4 regions of the Actinomadura meridiana genome follow, and region 4 is predicted to be linked to each of the others. Evidence: predicted binding sites of a transcription regulator. Region 4 holds the regulator's gene; each other region holds the start of a gene.
The links. The regulator LexA, encoded in region 4, represses DNA repair genes until DNA is damaged. The targets are predictions, from matches to a motif close to TCGAACANNTGTTCGA.

Region 1: a site for LexA is predicted at 1,786-1,801, ahead of ABD808_RS12310 (SAV_6107 family HEPN domain-containing protein). Genes of this name have one in related genera too.
Region 2: a site for LexA is predicted at 2,478-2,493, ahead of recA (recombinase RecA). Genes of this name have one in related genera too.
Region 3: a site for LexA is predicted at 1,696-1,711, ahead of uvrA (excinuclease ABC subunit UvrA). Genes of this name have one in related genera too.

What each region holds. Positions count from the first base shown of each region.
Region 1 is NZ_BAABAS010000005.1:658,435-662,465, forward strand. It holds gene ABD808_RS12290 (GNAT family N-acetyltransferase) at 1-15, opposite strand, end outside; gene ABD808_RS12295 (arsenate reductase family protein) at 102-452, opposite strand; gene ABD808_RS12300 (YbaK/EbsC family protein) at 458-922, opposite strand; gene ABD808_RS12305 (L,D-transpeptidase family protein) at 946-1,716, shown strand; gene ABD808_RS12310 (SAV_6107 family HEPN domain-containing protein) at 1,934-2,431, shown strand; gene ABD808_RS12315 (hypothetical protein) at 2,778-3,311, opposite strand; gene bldD (transcriptional regulator BldD) at 3,809-4,031, opposite strand, start outside.
Region 2 is NZ_BAABAS010000005.1:302,978-307,008, reverse strand. It holds gene rny (ribonuclease Y) at 1-31, opposite strand, end outside; gene ABD808_RS10690 (regulatory protein RecX) at 370-876, opposite strand; gene recA (recombinase RecA) at 1,218-2,339, opposite strand; gene ABD808_RS10680 (ATP-grasp domain-containing protein) at 2,586-3,455, shown strand; gene ABD808_RS10675 (DUF3046 domain-containing protein) at 3,469-3,663, opposite strand; gene ABD808_RS10670 (ATP-dependent helicase) at 3,792-4,031, shown strand, end outside.
Region 3 is NZ_BAABAS010000004.1:713,786-717,816, forward strand. It holds gene uvrA (excinuclease ABC subunit UvrA) at 1-1,524, opposite strand, end outside; gene ABD808_RS07405 (MBL fold metallo-hydrolase) at 1,735-2,526, opposite strand; gene ABD808_RS07410 (maleylpyruvate isomerase family mycothiol-dependent enzyme) at 2,598-3,344, shown strand; gene ABD808_RS07415 (Crp/Fnr family transcriptional regulator) at 3,381-4,031, opposite strand, start outside.
Region 4 is NZ_BAABAS010000035.1:110,012-114,042, forward strand. It holds gene ABD808_RS38170 (vitamin B12-dependent ribonucleotide reductase) at 1-295, opposite strand, end outside; gene nrdR (transcriptional regulator NrdR) at 414-887, opposite strand; gene ABD808_RS38180 (LysM peptidoglycan-binding domain-containing protein) at 1,136-1,471, opposite strand; gene lexA (transcriptional repressor LexA) at 1,647-2,348, shown strand; gene leuS (leucine--tRNA ligase) at 2,494-4,031, opposite strand, start outside.

The DNA.
Region 1 (4,031 bases), on a different contig from region 4:
CTTCGGGTCCTTCACCCGACAGAGACTAGCCCCGGGCGACGCCCGGCCGCCGGTGATCGTATACGTCCCGGACGGCCTCCGGGGCGTCACCCACGGTGGTCTCAGCCGCCGTCCAGGGCCCGGCGCACCGACGCCTCGTCCCGCGCAACGACGGCGTTCTCCCCGGTCAGGACGATCGGCCGCTGGATCAGCACGGGGTTCGCGACCATGATCTCGATCCACCGCGCCCGGTCGTGCTCAAGATCCTTCAGTCCGAGTTCCTTGGCCACCGGCTCGGTCAGGCGCGCCTCGTCCCAGGGCTCCGCGCCGATCTTGGTGAGGACGGCGTCGAGTTCGTCCGCCGTGGGCGGCTCGTCCAGGTAGCGGCGCTCGGTGTACTCGACGCCCGCCTCGTCCAGCGCGGCCTTGGCGGCGCGGCTCTTCGAACAGCGCGGGTTGTGCCAGATCTCCATGTCGCTCACTCCACCTCCGCCGGGGTGCCCCCGGTGATCCTCAACAGCTCGTCGTACGACGTCGGGAAGACGGTGTGCGGATGCCCCGCCGCCGCCCAGACCTGCTCGTACTTGTCCAGCCAGACGTCCACGAGCGTACGGATCGGCGCCGGATGGCCGAGTGGCGCCACCCCGCCGATCGCCTGCCCGGTCGCCTCCCGGACGAACTCCGGCGACGCCCGCCGCACCTTCGCCGCCCCCACCAGCGCCGCGACCCTGGCCGTGTCGACCCGGTGCGCGCCGCTCGTCATCACCAGCAGCGGCGCCCCGTCCGCGTCGAACACCAGGCTGTTGGCGATCGCGCCGACCTCGCAGCCGAGCTGCTCGGCGGCCGCCTGCGCCGTCCGCGCGGAGTCGGGCAACTCCACCACGCTCCCGGACGCCCCCAGCTCCAACAGGGCCGTTGCCACGATTTCGGTATTCGGATGCATGGGTAGCACTTTAAGGTCGCCTCATGCGAGGGAGACCCAAGAGCGCGGTTCTGCTGGCCGGAGCCGTCCTCCTGACGGCCTGCAACGGCGCGGACAAGGCCGTCGGCCCGCCACCGAGCACGTCCGCGAAACCAACGACCCCCACCCCCACACCGACGCCGACACCAACGCACCCCAAGCTGAAACCAGGCGCGAAGGGTGCCGATGTCGAGAACCTCCAACGCCGCCTCAAGGAACTGAACTACGACCCCGGCAAGGTGGACGGGAAGTACGGACCGTCCACCGAAACAGCCGTATGGGCGTTCCAGGCGGTTAATCACATGAAGCAGAAGGGCACTCTAGGAAAATCCTTCTGGGAAGCCCTGGACCACCCCGAGCAACCGCGCCCGATGGCCAAGAAGCGCGAGAAGGACCGCGTCGACGTCGACCTGAAACGCCAGTACCTCGTCCTCTACAAGGACGGACGGCCGCGTCTCATCTCCCACATCTCCTCGGGCTCCGGCGAGTACTACTGCGCCAAGGACCGCGGCGCCACCGTCCCCCGCTGCCGCTACGCCACCACCGGTACGGGCGACTTCCGCACCGGACGCCGCGCCTCCGGCTGGGAGACCTCGCCGCTGGGCCGCCTCTACAACCCGATCTACTTCAACGGCGGCATCGCGTTCCACGGCGCACTGGACGTGCCCAGGGACCCTGCCTCGCACGGCTGCGTCCGGATGCCGATGCACATCGCCGAGTACTTTCCCGACCTCCTCGGGACGAAAGTCCCCGTGCACGTCAGGCGACCTCGCTGACCTGCGGAAACGGACACGTCTTCGAACACGTTGACGAATCGCCGACTGGGGGGTTTACTGGGTGGTGCGTCGAACTTATGTTCGAGGTGGTGCGGGACTCGCGGCCCGCGCCAGGGCGACGTCTCCGCCGGTCGCCATGTGTCGGCGGGACGGACGGCCGGGCGGAGTGAGGGGAAGCTCTCCGCCCGGCCGGCCCGAGCCCGGAAGGAGGCAGAACATGTCCGGAACGATGACAGCACGCGGGGTGCACGCCGCCGCCGAGGCCGTCCCGCCGCCGAGCCCACGCCACCGTCCGACGCCCGCACCCCGTCCGGCGCACACCGCCGCCGGCCAGCTGGGCGCCGCCCGCATCGGCCTCGCCGAAGCCGCCGAGGCGACCTCACCCGCCGTCCGCTACGTCTGCGCGCACCTGGCCGCGCTACGCGCCGCGGCCGCCGTCCTGGCGTCCAAGGAACCACTGGAGACCCACCGCCGGGGCCGCCCCCGCAGCGTCTGGGTCCTGCTCCCCGAAGCAGAACCCGCCCTCCGCGAATGGGCCGCCTTCTTCGCCGCCGGCGCCGACAAACGCGCCGCCGCCGAAGCGGGCCTCCCACGCGCCGTAACCCCACGCGAGGCCGAAGAACTCCTCCACGACGCCAACGTCTTCGTAACCCTGGTAGAAGACACCCTCGGCATAACCAGCCAACCCACCCTGCCGCTACCCGAGGCCAACTAACCAACCCAGAGGCCGTCCCCTCCCCAGGACCGGCCCCGGCCGGAGGCCGGGCGACCGACCCCACACGTCGCCGCCCGGCCTCCGGGCCCTGTTTATCTGGGGGGCGACCCCCAGACCCCCGGTGCGCGGTTCGGGTCTCCTCGCTTCGGTCGCTGGCGCTCCCTGCGCTGCGGGGACGCGCCCGCGCGCGGGCGTGCCCGCTCCGCTCGCTGGCGCTCGCTCCACGTGCCCGCCCGTACTCCTATGGCCGGGCTTAGAGCCCTGGGCCGGGCTTAGAACGCTGGGGCTGGGCTTGGGGTGCTGGGGCTTTGGTTCGAGCTTTGGGGGGGTTTGGGTGTTGTTGTGATCAGTGGTGGCGGTGGCGGCGGTTGTAGGCGACGGCCAGTGTGGCGAGCATTGGTGCCCAGGCGACCAGGGGGAGGTAGAGGAAGCCGACCAGGGTGTGGCCTGTCGGGGTCATGTCGTCCGCGGGCATCGCCCACCAGGCCAGTAGAGGGGTCCACAGGACCGTCAGGACGGCAACGCCCAGCCAGGCGGGGACCAGCGCCGCCTTCGGTGGGACGCTTCTGCCGCCCATGATCGGGATCCACCGGGGGACCACCTCGCCCCACTGCCGCACCAGGCCGAGCGACAGGAACGCGGCACTCTCGCTGACCACGGCGAGCAGCACCAGATAGGCGGGGCCCCAGAACCCGGGAGGGCAGATCGTCTGGTAGCCGTCCGCGGTGTAGCCGAGCGGAAATCCCATGGCCAGCCCGAGGCGCCAGAGGCCGGACGGCAACGAGATCAGCGTGATCGCATGCGCGACCCGGTGCTCCCAGCGGGAGGCGTGGCGTGCCGGGGGAGCGGTGGAGGTGAGACGCTCGACGGTGGTGCTCATGCCGACGATCATGTCCATCGCGCGGCGAGCACACCTCCCGCCAGCGACCCAACGGCCTCCCCCGCACGGGGGAGCATCCCCGGTTCACGACCCGTCGCGGCCGCGCGGAATCTGCCCGTCACCCGGGCCGGTCCAGCGCGAGGGCTCAGGGCCCCGTGGCTGCCCATGCGGGCCTCCGGACACGGTTCAAGCCTAGTGGTCGTGCTGGGGCCCTGTGGTTGCGCTTCGGGCCTGTGGTTGGGCTGTCTGGTGTTGGGTTGTGGGGTGGCTGGGGCCCTGTTTATCCGGAGGTTGCCCTCCGGATAAACAGGGTTCCAAGCTCAGCCACAGGGTTACGGGTGGGCACGTGGAGCGAGCCCTGCGAGCGCAGCGGGCACGCCCGCGCGCGGGCGTGCCCCCCAGCGCAGGGAGCGCCAGCGACCGGAGCGAGGAGACCCGAACCGCGCAGCCGGGGGGTTTGGGGGGTCGCCCCCCCAATAGAAACCAGCCCCCCGAAACTAGAAAGCTTCGACGGCGCGGCGGGCCTCGGGGTCGAGGACGCCCCAGCCGATGAGCTCTTCGGTCAGTTCGGTCGGGGACTTGTCGTAGATGACCGCGAGTGAACGCAGGTCTTCTTGACGGATGGACAGGACCTTTCCGTTGTAGTCGCCTCGCTGGCTTTGAATCGTCGCGGCGTAGCGGGCGAGAGGACCGGCCTTGTCTTTCGGAAGCTGCTGCAAC
Region 2 (4,031 bases), on a different contig from region 4:
GCAACGCTGCACCCAGCAGGACGCTCTCCATGAGGCAGATCCTTCCTCGCCGCGGGCCCGTCGGGAGTCGGGGCCCTGCCTAGCGAGGATTTACTCGCGCCAGCGGACGGCCGGACACGGGATCCGCGCGCGGCGCGTCCCGTTCACTATCCGGTCGACGAACCTGTCCTGGATGCCTCTCAGCTGCTGGAACGTGCTCGATCGTATGGCAATCCGCGAGACGCGGAGTAACTCCTCACTGCCGTAACGGTAAGCGGCATGGAGGTAATGAGCAAGCAAACGCAGGGCATTCCGGACTAACCGAACGTGGACGTGAGGCCTTACTTACTGCGGCTTACCATCTCCCGACATGTCGGTGTGGAACGGCGGTCAGTCGACGGGCGGGTCGTCGGGGAGGCCGTCGAGATCGGTGCCCTCCTCGGCCAGGGACTCGCGCACGATCCGGTAGGAGAGGCCGGGCGGATATCCCTTGCGGGCGAGCATGCCCATCAGCCGCCGCGTCCGCTTGGCGGGGTCGAGCCGCGCCGTGGACGGCATTTTGCGGGCGACCAGGGCACGCGCGGTCCGCTCCTCCTGGGCCGGGTCCAGCGCTTCGACGGCGCCGTTGACGGTCTCGTCCGCGACGCCGCGCCGCCGGAGTTCGGCCGCGAGCGCGCGCTTGGCCAGGCCGCGCCCGTTGTGCCGCGACTGCACCCACGCCCGCGCGAACGCCTCGTCGTCGATGAGGCCCACGTCGCTGAAGCGTCCGAGCACCCGCTCGGCGACCTCGTCGGGAACGTCCTCGCGCCGCAGCGCCTCGGCGAGCTGCGCCCGCGTACGCGGCGCCGCCGCCAACAGCCGAAGACACACCTCCCGCGCCTTGGCCTCACCCTCCACCCCACACCCCCCACCCGCGGAACATGGGAACCGCGGTCAGCGGATCTCCCGTGATCGCTCCGGGCGCCTCCCGCTCGGGGTGCGTAGGAGCTGCGATCGGCGGGCTCTCCGTCCTCATCCCGGACGCTCCCCACCGATGGTGCGTGAGAGCTGGGGGCGGCGGATTTTCGTGGACGCCCGGGGCCCGCACCGCTCGTTGTGCGTGGGAGCGGCGGCGCCATCGGGGAAGGTCCGGCGACCGGGTCGTGCTTGAGGGTGGTGCCGGGTAAGGCGCCGCCGCCCTGCATACGAGATCATCGCTCACTCGTGGTCAAGAGTCACCCTTATCGGGGGATTCCCGGTCAGGAATCACCGACCTTGGCCTTGGCGGCCTTTCTGCTGATGGGCTTCGGGGCGGGGGTGGTGGGGGCGGGGGCCGGAGGCGTGGCGGCGGCGTCGGGGGCGGCGGCCTCGGCCTCCTTGTCGACCTTGGGGCCGATGCCGAGCTTCTCCTTGATCTTCTTCTCGATGCCGTCGGCCAGGTCGGGGTTGGCCTTGAGGAAGTTACGGGCGTTCTCCTTGCCCTGGCCGAGCTGGTCGCCGTCGTAGGTGTACCAGGCGCCGGACTTGCGGACGAAGCCGTGCTCCACGCCGAGGTCGATCAGCCCGCCCTCGCGGCTGATGCCCTGGCCGTAGAGCAGGTCGAAGTCGGCGACGCGGAACGGCGGGGCCATCTTGTTCTTGACGACCTTGATGCGGACGCGGTTGCCGACGGCCTCGGTGCCGTCCTTGAGGGTCTCGATGCGGCGCACGTCCAGCCGGACGGAGGCGTAGAACTTCAGCGCCCGGCCGCCGGTGGTGGTCTCCGGGGAGCCGAACATGACGCCGACCTTCTCGCGGAGCTGGTTGATGAAGACGACGGTGGTCCTGGTCTGGTTGATCGCGCCGGTGAGCTTGCGCAGCGCCTGCGACATGAGGCGCGCCTGAAGGCCGACGTGGCTGTCGCCCATCTCGCCCTCGATCTCGGCGCGGGGCACGAGCGCGGCGACGGAGTCGATGACGACGATGTCGATCGCGCCGGAGCGGATCAGCATGTCGGTGATCTCCAGGGCCTGCTCGCCGGTGTCGGGCTGGGAGACCAGCAGGGCGTCGATGTCGACGCCGATCTTGGCGGCGTACTCGGGGTCGAGCGCGTGCTCGGCGTCGACGAACGCGGCGATGCCGCCCTTCTTCTGGACGCTCGCCACGGCGTGCAGCGCGATGGAGGTCTTGCCGGAACCCTCGGGGCCGTACACCTCGACGACGCGGCCGCGGGGCAGGCCGCCGATGCCGAGCGCGATGTCGAGAGAGATCGCCCCGGTGGGGATGACCTCGACGGGGGCGCGCGCCTCCTCGCCCATCCGCATGACCGATCCCTTGCCGAACTGCCGCTCGATCTGGGCGAGTGCGGTCTCGAGAGCCTTCTCCCGGTCGTTCGCTGCCATGTGAGCTTTCCTTCTCGTCGTGACTGTCGGCTCTCGGGCCGCTGCTTGCGATGTCGACGGCGACGTTACGGCGGGCCTCCGACACTTTCGAGCGCCCGGCGGAATTGTGGATGACGCCGGTGTGTCGGCACCAGCGTACCGAACATCCGTTCGATCATCGTCGGTTACGCCGATTCGGGGTGGAATCTCCGTGCGCTCCATGGTCTCGACCACGTACGCTGGCGCCGTCCACGGAGGGTTCCCATCATGACGCTGACCGTTCTCTTCTGCGTCGATCCGCTCCACCCTCGGCGCGTTGACCCGCACTTCTCCCGCGAGGCCGCGGCCGTCCGGGACCACTACGGCGAGATCGCCCTGATCGACCACGAGGTCCTCCAGCGCGGGGACGTGGACGGCGCGGTGCGCGCGGTGCCGTCCGATCTCGGCCCCGTCTGGTACCGGGGCTGGATGCTCACGGGCGAGGAGTACGCCGCCATCGCCGCGACGTTGAAACAGCGTGGGACGGTGCTCCTCACGCATCCGGACGACTACCGGCGCGCGCACGAACTGCCGGGCTGGCACGACACCTTCGCCGGGCTGACACCGCACAGTGTGTGGCGGCCCTTGGGCACCGGGGAGGATCCCGGCGATCTGACCGAGCTCGGGGAGCTCGTCCGGTCGCTGCGGGGTGGGCCCGGCATGGTCAAGGACTACGTGAAGTCGTGCAAGCACGAGTGGGACGAGGCGTGTTTCGTCCCCGACGTGAAGAACCTCGCGCGGTTGCACGACGTCGCGTCCAAGATGGTGGCGTTGCGCGGCGACCAGTTGGCGGGCGGTCTGGTCGTCCGCGAGTTCGAGGAGTACGACGGGGCGGGCGAGGCGCGCGTGTGGTGGGTGGACGGCGAACCCGTCCTGGTGGGCCCGCACCCTGACAGCCCTGGCGTGGAACCCGATCCCGACATGGACGGGGTGGCCCCGGCGGTGCGCGCGCTGGGCTGCCGGTTCATCACGACCGACCTCGCCCGCCGGACGGACGGCGCGTGGCGGGTCGTGGAGGTCGGCGACGGCCAGGTCAGCGATCTGCCGTCGTCGGTGGACGCGATGGACCTGTACGCGCATCTGCCCGTCCCGGACTGAGCCGGGCGCGCGCCTACTGGAGCTTCGACGGGACGTCGAAGGTGGCGACGACGGCCTGCCAGACCCGCTTGGCGGATTCGCCGTCGGCGAAGGCCTGGTCGATGGTGCGGCCGTCCAGTTCGGCCAGGACGTAGTCCTTGGCCACGCTCTCGGCGTAGGCGTCGCCGAACTGCTGTCTCATCCGGGACCAGAAGACTGTGAGCCGCACCCGACCAACGCTATCCGACGTCGCGGTAAGCGCCGTCCGGCATCGCGACTAGGGCCGTCCGACACCGCGACTAGGGCCGTCCGGCACCGGGGGCGAGGATTGTCGGACCCGCGGGGCAGTATGGACGCATGGGCGGTGACGTGCTCGAACGCTTCTCCCCAGCGACCCGTGCCTGGTTCGCCGGGGCCTTCGCCGCGCCCACCCCCGCCCAGGTCGGGGCGTGGGAGTCGGTGTCCGGCGGCGACAACACGCTCGTCGTGGCGCCGACCGGGTCCGGCAAGACCCTCGCGGCGTTCCTGTGGTCCCTCGACCGGCTCGCGACGGAGGCCGTGCCCGACGATCCGCTGCGGCGCTGCCGGGTGCTGTAC
Region 3 (4,031 bases), on a different contig from region 4:
GGAGCCGATCTGCGTGGCCAGCCGGATGCGCTGCGCCTCGCCCCCGGCCAGCGTCGCCGACGCCCGGTCGAGCGTCAGGTAGTCGAGCCCGACGTCCAGCAGGAACCCGAGCCGGGCGTTGATCTCCTTCAGCACCCGCTCGGCGATGTGCGTCTCGCGCTCGCTCAGCTCCATCGCCAGCAGGAACTTGGCGGCCTCGCCGATCGGCATGGAGGCGACCTCGGCGATCGGCATCCCGCCCATGGTGACGGCCAGCACGACAGGCTTGAGCCGGGCGCCCTCGCACGTCGGGCACGGGATCTCGCGCATGTAGCCTTCGAGCTTCTCCCGGCTGGAGTCGCTCTCGGACTCGGAGTGCCGCCGGTGGATGTAGGGGATCACGCCCTCGTAGGCCGTGTAGTACGAACGCGTCCGCCCGTAACGGTTCTTGTAGCGCACGTGGACCTGGGTCTCGTGCCCGTTCAGCACCGCCTTGCGCGCCTTGGTGGGCAGCTTCTCCCACGGCGTGTTGAGGTCGAAGCCCATGGCGTCGCCGAGCGCGGACAGCAGCCGCAGGAAGTAGTCGCTCACGTGCCCGTTCGACCACGGCTGGATAGCGCCCTCGCCGAGGGTCAGCTCCACGTCCGGGACGACGAGTTCCGGGTCGACCTCCATACGGGTGCCGAGGCCCGTGCAGTCGGGGCAGGCGCCGTAGGGCGAGTTGAACGAGAACGACCGCGGCTCCAGCTCCTCGAACGACAGGTCGTCGTAGGGGCAGTAGAGGTGCTCGGAGTACATCCGAGTGCGGTGCTCGTCGCCTTCCGGCAGGTCGACGAAGTCAAGGACGATCGTGCCGCCCGCGAGCCCGAGCGCGGTCTCCACCGAGTCGGCGAGCCGCTGGCGCGCGGAGTCCTTCACGGAGAGGCGGTCGACCACGACGGAGACGTCGTGCTTCTCCTGCTTCTTCAGCGTGGGCGGCTCGTCCAGGCGGATCATCTGGCCGTCGACCAGGGCGCGCGAGTAGCCCTTGGACTGGAGTTCGCGGAACAACTCCAGGTACTCGCCCTTGCGCCCGCGGATCACGGGCGCGAGCACCTGGAAGCGGGTGCCGGGCTCCAGCTCCAGCACCCGGTCGACGATCTGCTGCGGCGCCTGCCTGCTGATCGGACGGCCGCAGTCGGGACAGTGCGGGTGCCCGATCCGCGCGTAGAGGAGCCGCAGGTAGTCGTACACCTCGGTGATCGTCCCGACCGTCGACCTCGGGTTCTTGCTGGTCGACTTCTGGTCGATCGACACCGCCGGGGACAGCCCCTCGATGAAGTCGACGTCGGGCTTGTCCATCTGCCCGAGGAACTGACGGGCGTAGGCGGACAGCGACTCCACGTAGCGGCGCTGGCCCTCCGCGAAGATCGTGTCGAACGCCAGGCTGGACTTCCCGGAGCCCGACAGACCGGTGAACACGATCAGGGCGTCCCGAGGGAGGTCGAGCGAGACGTCCTTCAGGTTGTGCTCGCGTGCTCCACGCACGATGAGTCGGTCATGCACGGTGTACTTCCGGTTCCTCTTCTGGGCGCGGCGATGGGGAGAGACACGTCGGTCTCAAGGCTAGTCAGGGGGTCTGACAGAATCCCCCGGACTGCATAACAGCGATCCCCGCCGCCGCATTTCACGGTGCTTGTCACGGTGCTCCCCGCCCGTCCGGACGGCACCCCCGCACCGTACACGTGTTCGAACACCACCCGCCACCCATGTGAGTTATTCGTCGTCGAGGGCGAAGGAGAGGTAGCGGACGGCGGAGCGGCGGACGGCCTCCTTGCCGTCGGTGTGGACGATCTTCCGCCACCAGGCGCCGTACACACGGTCGAAGTCGTAGGGCTCCAGCAGGCGCAGGGCCCGCCGCACGATGCGAGGACGTTCCGGGATGTGGTTCGGGTAGCTGTACATGAAGCTGACCCAGTCGCGGTCGTTGACGACCGTGAGGATGTCGCCGGAGAACAGGGCGCGGGCGTCGCGCCAGTGCAGGACCTGGCCGCCGTCGAAGTGCACGCCCGCGTTGATGAGCGTGAGGCCGTCGGCCAGCTCGTGGGTGTCGCCCGTCCAGTAGACGACGGAGTCGTCGGGCCGGGCGACCCAGCGGCGGTCGGCCTCGTGGATGTAGACCGGGGCGTCGAAGGCGTGCGCCCACTCGATCATGCTGCCGTAGAAGTGCGGGTGGCTGATCGCGATGGCGGAGACGCCGCCCAGGTCGTTGACCTGCCGGACCATGTCGTCGTCGAGGTAGGCGGTCATGTCCCACAGGACGTTTCCGGACGGCGCCCGCAGCAGCAGGGCCCGCTGGCCGATGGCGACGCCGGGTTCGGCGCCGATCCCGACGACGTCCGGGCCCTCCTCGGCGACGCGGCCGCGGTGGTCGGCGCGGAGTTCCGCGAGGGTCGTCCAGCGCTGGCCGTCCCAGCCGACGTACTGGCGCTCGTCCTCGCAGATCGGGCAGTCGGGGCGGGGGGCGCCGTACTGGACGCCGCAGGTCGCGCAGATCGGGTGCTCCATGATCCCATTCTGTGACACGGGTACCGGGGGTACGTAAGGATGGAGGCCCCTTTCGGGGTCAAGGAGGAACCATGGACTGGCGCGACGTCATCGACGAGCTCGACCCGGGGGTGGAGCGCGTCATCGGATCGCTGTCGGATCTGGGCGACCAGGACATGCGCGCCCCCTCCGCGCTGCCCGGATGGAGCCGCGCCCACGTGGCGACGCACATCGCCCGCAACGCCGACTCGCTGTGGAACCTGCTCGAATGGGCGCGGACGGGCGTGGAGATCCCGCAGTACCCGAGCGTGGAGGCCCGGAACGCCGCGCTGGACGAGGGCGCCGGACGCGGCCGCGACGAGCTGGTCGAGGACGTCCGCGCGACGGCGAAACGGTTCTCCGAGCAGGCCCGCACCCTGCCGAAGGAGGCGTGGGACAGGCCGGTGCGGCCGTTGCAGGGCAGGCCCCACCCCGCCTGGTACACGCTGTACCGGCGGTGGAACGAGGTGGAGGCGCACCACGTCGACCTCGCCGCCGGGTACGGGCCCGCCGACTGGCCCGAGCCCTACGTCCGGTGGGCGCTCGGCCGGACGCTGACGGACGTCGCCGCGCTGCCCGGCGACGAGCGCGGCGAACTCGCCGGGCACCGGATCACCGCGACCGACTCCGGGGAGTCCGCCGATCTCGGCTGGGCGCCGGGCGGTCCGGAGGCGTCCGGGTCGGGGCGGGCGCTGCTCGGCTGGCTGAGCGGCCGTTCCGACGGCGCGGGCGTGACCCTGCGTCCCGACGGTCCCCTCCCGGTCCCGCCGCCCTGGCCGCACGCTCCGTCTCAGTTCTAGTCGTGCCCGCCGAGTTCTAGTCGTTCCCGCCGGGTTCTAGTCGTGGCCCGCCAGCCGGTGCAGGGCGTCGACCGAGCGGACGACGATCGCGCTGCGGGCGACGGTGATGCCGCCGCGGACGGGTTCGGCGGCGAGGATCTGCGCGACCTTGCGGCGTCCCATGCCCGCCCAGCGGCCGAGGTCCTGCTGGGAGACGGGCACCTGGACCTGGACGCCGCCCTCGTCGGGCACGGCGTCCGGCGTCCCGTCCGGGCGCTCGGCCTTGACCGGGGAGCCGAAGCGCGACACCAGGCGCAGCAGCCGGGTCGCGAGGCGGCGTTCGGGGTCGTCGGGGAAGTGCGCGACGCGCATGTCGTTGGAGTCGCGCAGCCGCTCGGACAGGACGGCGGCGACGGCCCACACCGAACCGGGATGGGAGTCCAGGACGTTCCGGAACCGCGCGGCGGGCAGCACGAGCGCCTCCACCCGGGTCATGGCCTCGACGTTGGCGTGCCGGACGCCGCCGTCCACGGCCTCCATCTCCCCCACCAGGTCGCCGGGGCCGAGGACGTCCAGGATGGCCATGTCGCCGTCGCGGTCCACCCAGACCTTCACGGCGCCGGAGCGCAGCACGAAGACCTGGGACGCGCGGGTGTGCTCGCGCATCAGGAACGCGCCCGGCCTGATCACCACGGGGGCGCCCGCGCG
Region 4 (4,031 bases):
GGTCGACGAGCTGCTTCAGGCTCCATTCCCGCTGCGGCGTGCCGACCGCGCCGCGGAAGTACTTCGACGTGACGATGTTGACGGCGTTCAGCGACCAGAAGTCGGGGAACTCGACGCCGCGCTGCTCGAAGTTCACCGAGCCGTCGCGCCAGTTGGTCATGACGACGTCACGACGTTCCCAGCGCAGCTCGTCATACGGATGCACGCCGGGCGTGGTGAAGATGCGCTCGACCTTCAACCCCTTGCGGCCCCCCTTGCCGCGCCGGGCCGCCGAGCCGCTCACCGTCTCCGTCATGACCTTCCCCCTCTCGGGCCCCACCCGCAGGGCCCTGTTCAGGAACAACACCGCCGCCGCCCGGGCCATGCCCGCGCGGAGGCGCTCCTACCTGTGCTTATGTGTGCTGGCCTCGCCCTTACGTGGACGGGCCGGGTTCCCCCGAGGAACCGGCTTTCCGCAGTGCCTCGATCTCCTTGGCGAAGTCGTCCAGAGACTCGAAGCTCCGGTAGACCGACGCGAATCGGAGATAGGCGACCTCGTCGAGTTCGCGAAGCGGTCCCAAAATCGCGAGCCCGACCTCGTGCGAGGGTATTTCCGCGGATCCGGACGATCTGATCGCCTCTTCGACCCGCTGACCCAGCTTCGCGAGCGCATCCTCGTCGACCGGACGGCCCTGGCAGGCCCTGCGCACCCCGGCGATGATCTTTTCTCTGGAGAACGGTTCGGTGACCCCGCTTCGTTTGGCCACCATCACGAGCACGTTCTCCTGTGTCGTGAATCGCCGACCGCATTCGGCGCACGACCGGCGGCGCCGAATTGCGCCCCCGTCGTCGGTCGAACGGCTGTCGATCACTTTGGTGTCAGGGTTGCGGCAGAACGGGCAGTGCACGCTTGACCCCTCCCCTGACGAAAAGCTCCGCCACACTCAACAGTGCCATACATATTGGGTAAGCACATCGGTGTGACTACTAGATGTTGTGGTCAACGGTACGGCGCGCCGCAGGCGTACGCAACCTGATCCGATGCCTCGCACGTCACATCCGCCACGTCCACACAGGCCATCTCTCCTGTTCGACGATCTTCGCCCGGGCGTGTCGCGCGTCGCGTGTCGTGGGCTCCGTCGAGCAGAAGCGGCGATCAGTGGGCGGGAAGGCGAAGTTCCTGGCCCGGCTGGACGGTGGGGTCACCGCCCAGACCGTTCAGGTCGAGGATGCGCTGGACGACGCGACGCGGGTCGGCCCCCGGTTCGGCGCCGGCGGCTATGTCCCAGAGGGTGTCGCCGGGTCCGACGATGACGGTTCTCGCGGGATGCGCCGGGATTCGGTGAGTCTCACGGTCTCCGGCGAAGGCGCCGGGGCCGACCGTGAGCCAGAGTGACATGAGTGTGGCGGTCGCGGCGAAGCCGACCAGAACGGCGCGTCCGCGGCGGGTGAGCCGGATCGGGGCACGGTCACTGTGGGGCGAACCCGGCATCTCTCCCCCTCCTCGACGTCGAATGCATTTTCGATCGAACACCAGTACGATGTTCTACCAGGAGACGTCGGGAAAAAGCGAGGACCACTTCGAACAATTGTTTGATCATCGCGTTCCGACGCGATAGGTTCATGACAAGGAGTGACGGATCGAGGCGCCCGGGAGGCGACGAGCGATGAGCAAGGTCCGGGAGCTGCCAGACGGCCCCATGGACGAGACGGGGTTGACCCAGCGGCAGCGCATGGTGCTGGAGGTGATCCGCGACTCGGTCCAGCGCCGTGGGTACCCGCCCTCGATGCGCGAGATCGGTGAGGCCGTGGGGCTGACCAGCACCTCCAGCGTGTCCCACCAGCTCCGGGCGCTACAGCGCAAGGGCTTCCTGCGTCGCGACCCCAACCGTCCGCGCGCGGTCGAGGTACGGGTACCGGGCGCCACCCCGGTACGCACCGAGGAGGAGGCCTACGAGACGGCGGGGGCCCAGGCCACGGCGGCCCAGCCCGCGCCCGCCTACGTGCCGCTGGTCGGCCGAATCGCGGCCGGCGGCCCGATCCTCGCCGAGGAGTCCGTGGAGGACGTGTTCACCCTGCCGAAGCAGCTCGTCGGCGAGGGGACCCACTTCCTGCTGAAGGTCACCGGCGACTCGATGATCGAGGCCGCGATCGCGGACGGTGACTGGGTGGTCGTCCGGCAACAGCCGGTGGCCGAGCAGGGCGACGTCGTGGCCGCCATGATCGACGGCGAGGCCACGGTGAAGACGTTCAAGCGTCGCGACGACGGCCATATCTGGCTGCTGCCGCAGAACCCGGCGTACGAGCCCATCGCCGCCGACGAGGCGACGGTCCTGGGCCGCGTCGTGGCGGTCCTGCGCAAGATGTGACCCCCCGCCCGTACGGGCGTCCACATGACGACTGAGGGGCCGCCGGTAATGACCACCGGCGGCCCCTCAGCGTGTGCCGGCGTCTCTGTGGGCGCTCGGCGAACCGTCAGCCGCCCGCTCCCGGGAGCGGGCGGCTCTCAGCGCGTCAGCGTTGGGGGACGATGTTGACGATCTTGGGGGCGCGGACGATGATCTTGGCGATCTCGGCACCGGCCAGCGCGTCCTGGATCTTGGTGGAGGCCAGGGCCAGCCGCTCCAGATCGGCCTCGGCGACGTCCGGCGGCACCTCCAGGCGGTCGCGGACCTTGCCCGCCACCTGGACGACGCACGTCACCGACTCCTCCACCAGCAGGTTCGGGTCGGCCGACGGCCAGCCAGCCCGGACGACCGGCGCGGTGCGGCCCAGCAGCTCCCAGGTCTCGTCGGCGGTGTAGGGCGCGAACAGCGACAGCATCGTCGCCATCGACTCGGCGGCCTCGCGGACGGCCGGGTCTGCGGCGCCCGGCCCGGAGTCGATGGCCTTGCGGGTCGCGGTGACCAGCTCCATGATCCGCGCGATCGCCACGTTGAACCGGTGCGTCTCGACCAGGGTGGTGGCCTCGTCGATCGTGCGGGCGGTGACGCGGCGCAGCGCGGGGTCGCCGGTCGTGACGTCGACTCCGGTCGGGGACGCGACCTCGGTGGCGATCCGGTGCACGCGCGACAGGAACTTCGACATGCCGTGCGGGGACACGTCCGCCCAGTCGATGTCGTCCTCCGGCGGGCCGGAGAACAGGATCGCCAGCCGGACGACGTCCACGCCGAAGTCGGCGATCTGCTCGCCCAGGTCGACGCCGTTGCCCAGCGTCTTCGACATCGCCTTGCCCTGGTTGGTCACCTGGCCCTGGTTCAGCAGGGCGCGGAACGGCTCGGTGAACTCGACCATGCCCAGGTCGTACAGCACCTTGGTGAAGAACCGGCTGTACAGCAGGTGCAGGATGGCGTGCTCGACGCCGCCGGTGTACTGGTCGACCGGCATCCACCGGCGGACCTGCTCGACGTCGAACGGGCCGCCGTCGTAGCCGGGCGAGCAGTAGCGGAAGAAGTACCAGGACGAGTCGACGAACGTGTCCATGGTGTCGGTGTCGCGCTTGGCGGGCCCGCCGCACTTCGGGCAGTCGACGTTCACCCAGTCGGACGCGGCGGCCAGCGGCGACGTGCCCTTCGGGGCCAGGTCGGCGCCGCGCAGCCCCTCGGGCAGCCGCACCGGCAGCTGGTCGTCGGGGACGGGCACCTCCCCGCACGCGTCGCAGTGAATGATCGGGATCGGGCAGCCCCAGAACCGCTGCCGCGACACCAGCCAGTCGCGCAGCCGGAAGTTCACCGCCGCGCGGCCCGTGCCGCGCTCCTCCAGGACCTCGGTGATGCGGGCGATGCCGTCGGCCTTCGTCAGGCCGTCGATGGGCCCGGAGTTGACGATCGCGCCGTCGCCGGGGGTGGCGATGCCGGTCTCGGCGGGGTCGGGCAGGCCGGTCTCGACGACGACGCGGACGGGCAGGCCGAACTTCAGCGCGAAGTCCAGGTCACGCTGGTCGTGCGCCGGGACGGCCATGATCGCGCCATGCCCGTACTCGGCCAGCACGTAGTCGGACGCCCAGATCGGCAGCCGCTCCCCGTCGACCGGGTTGACCGCGTAGCGGCCCA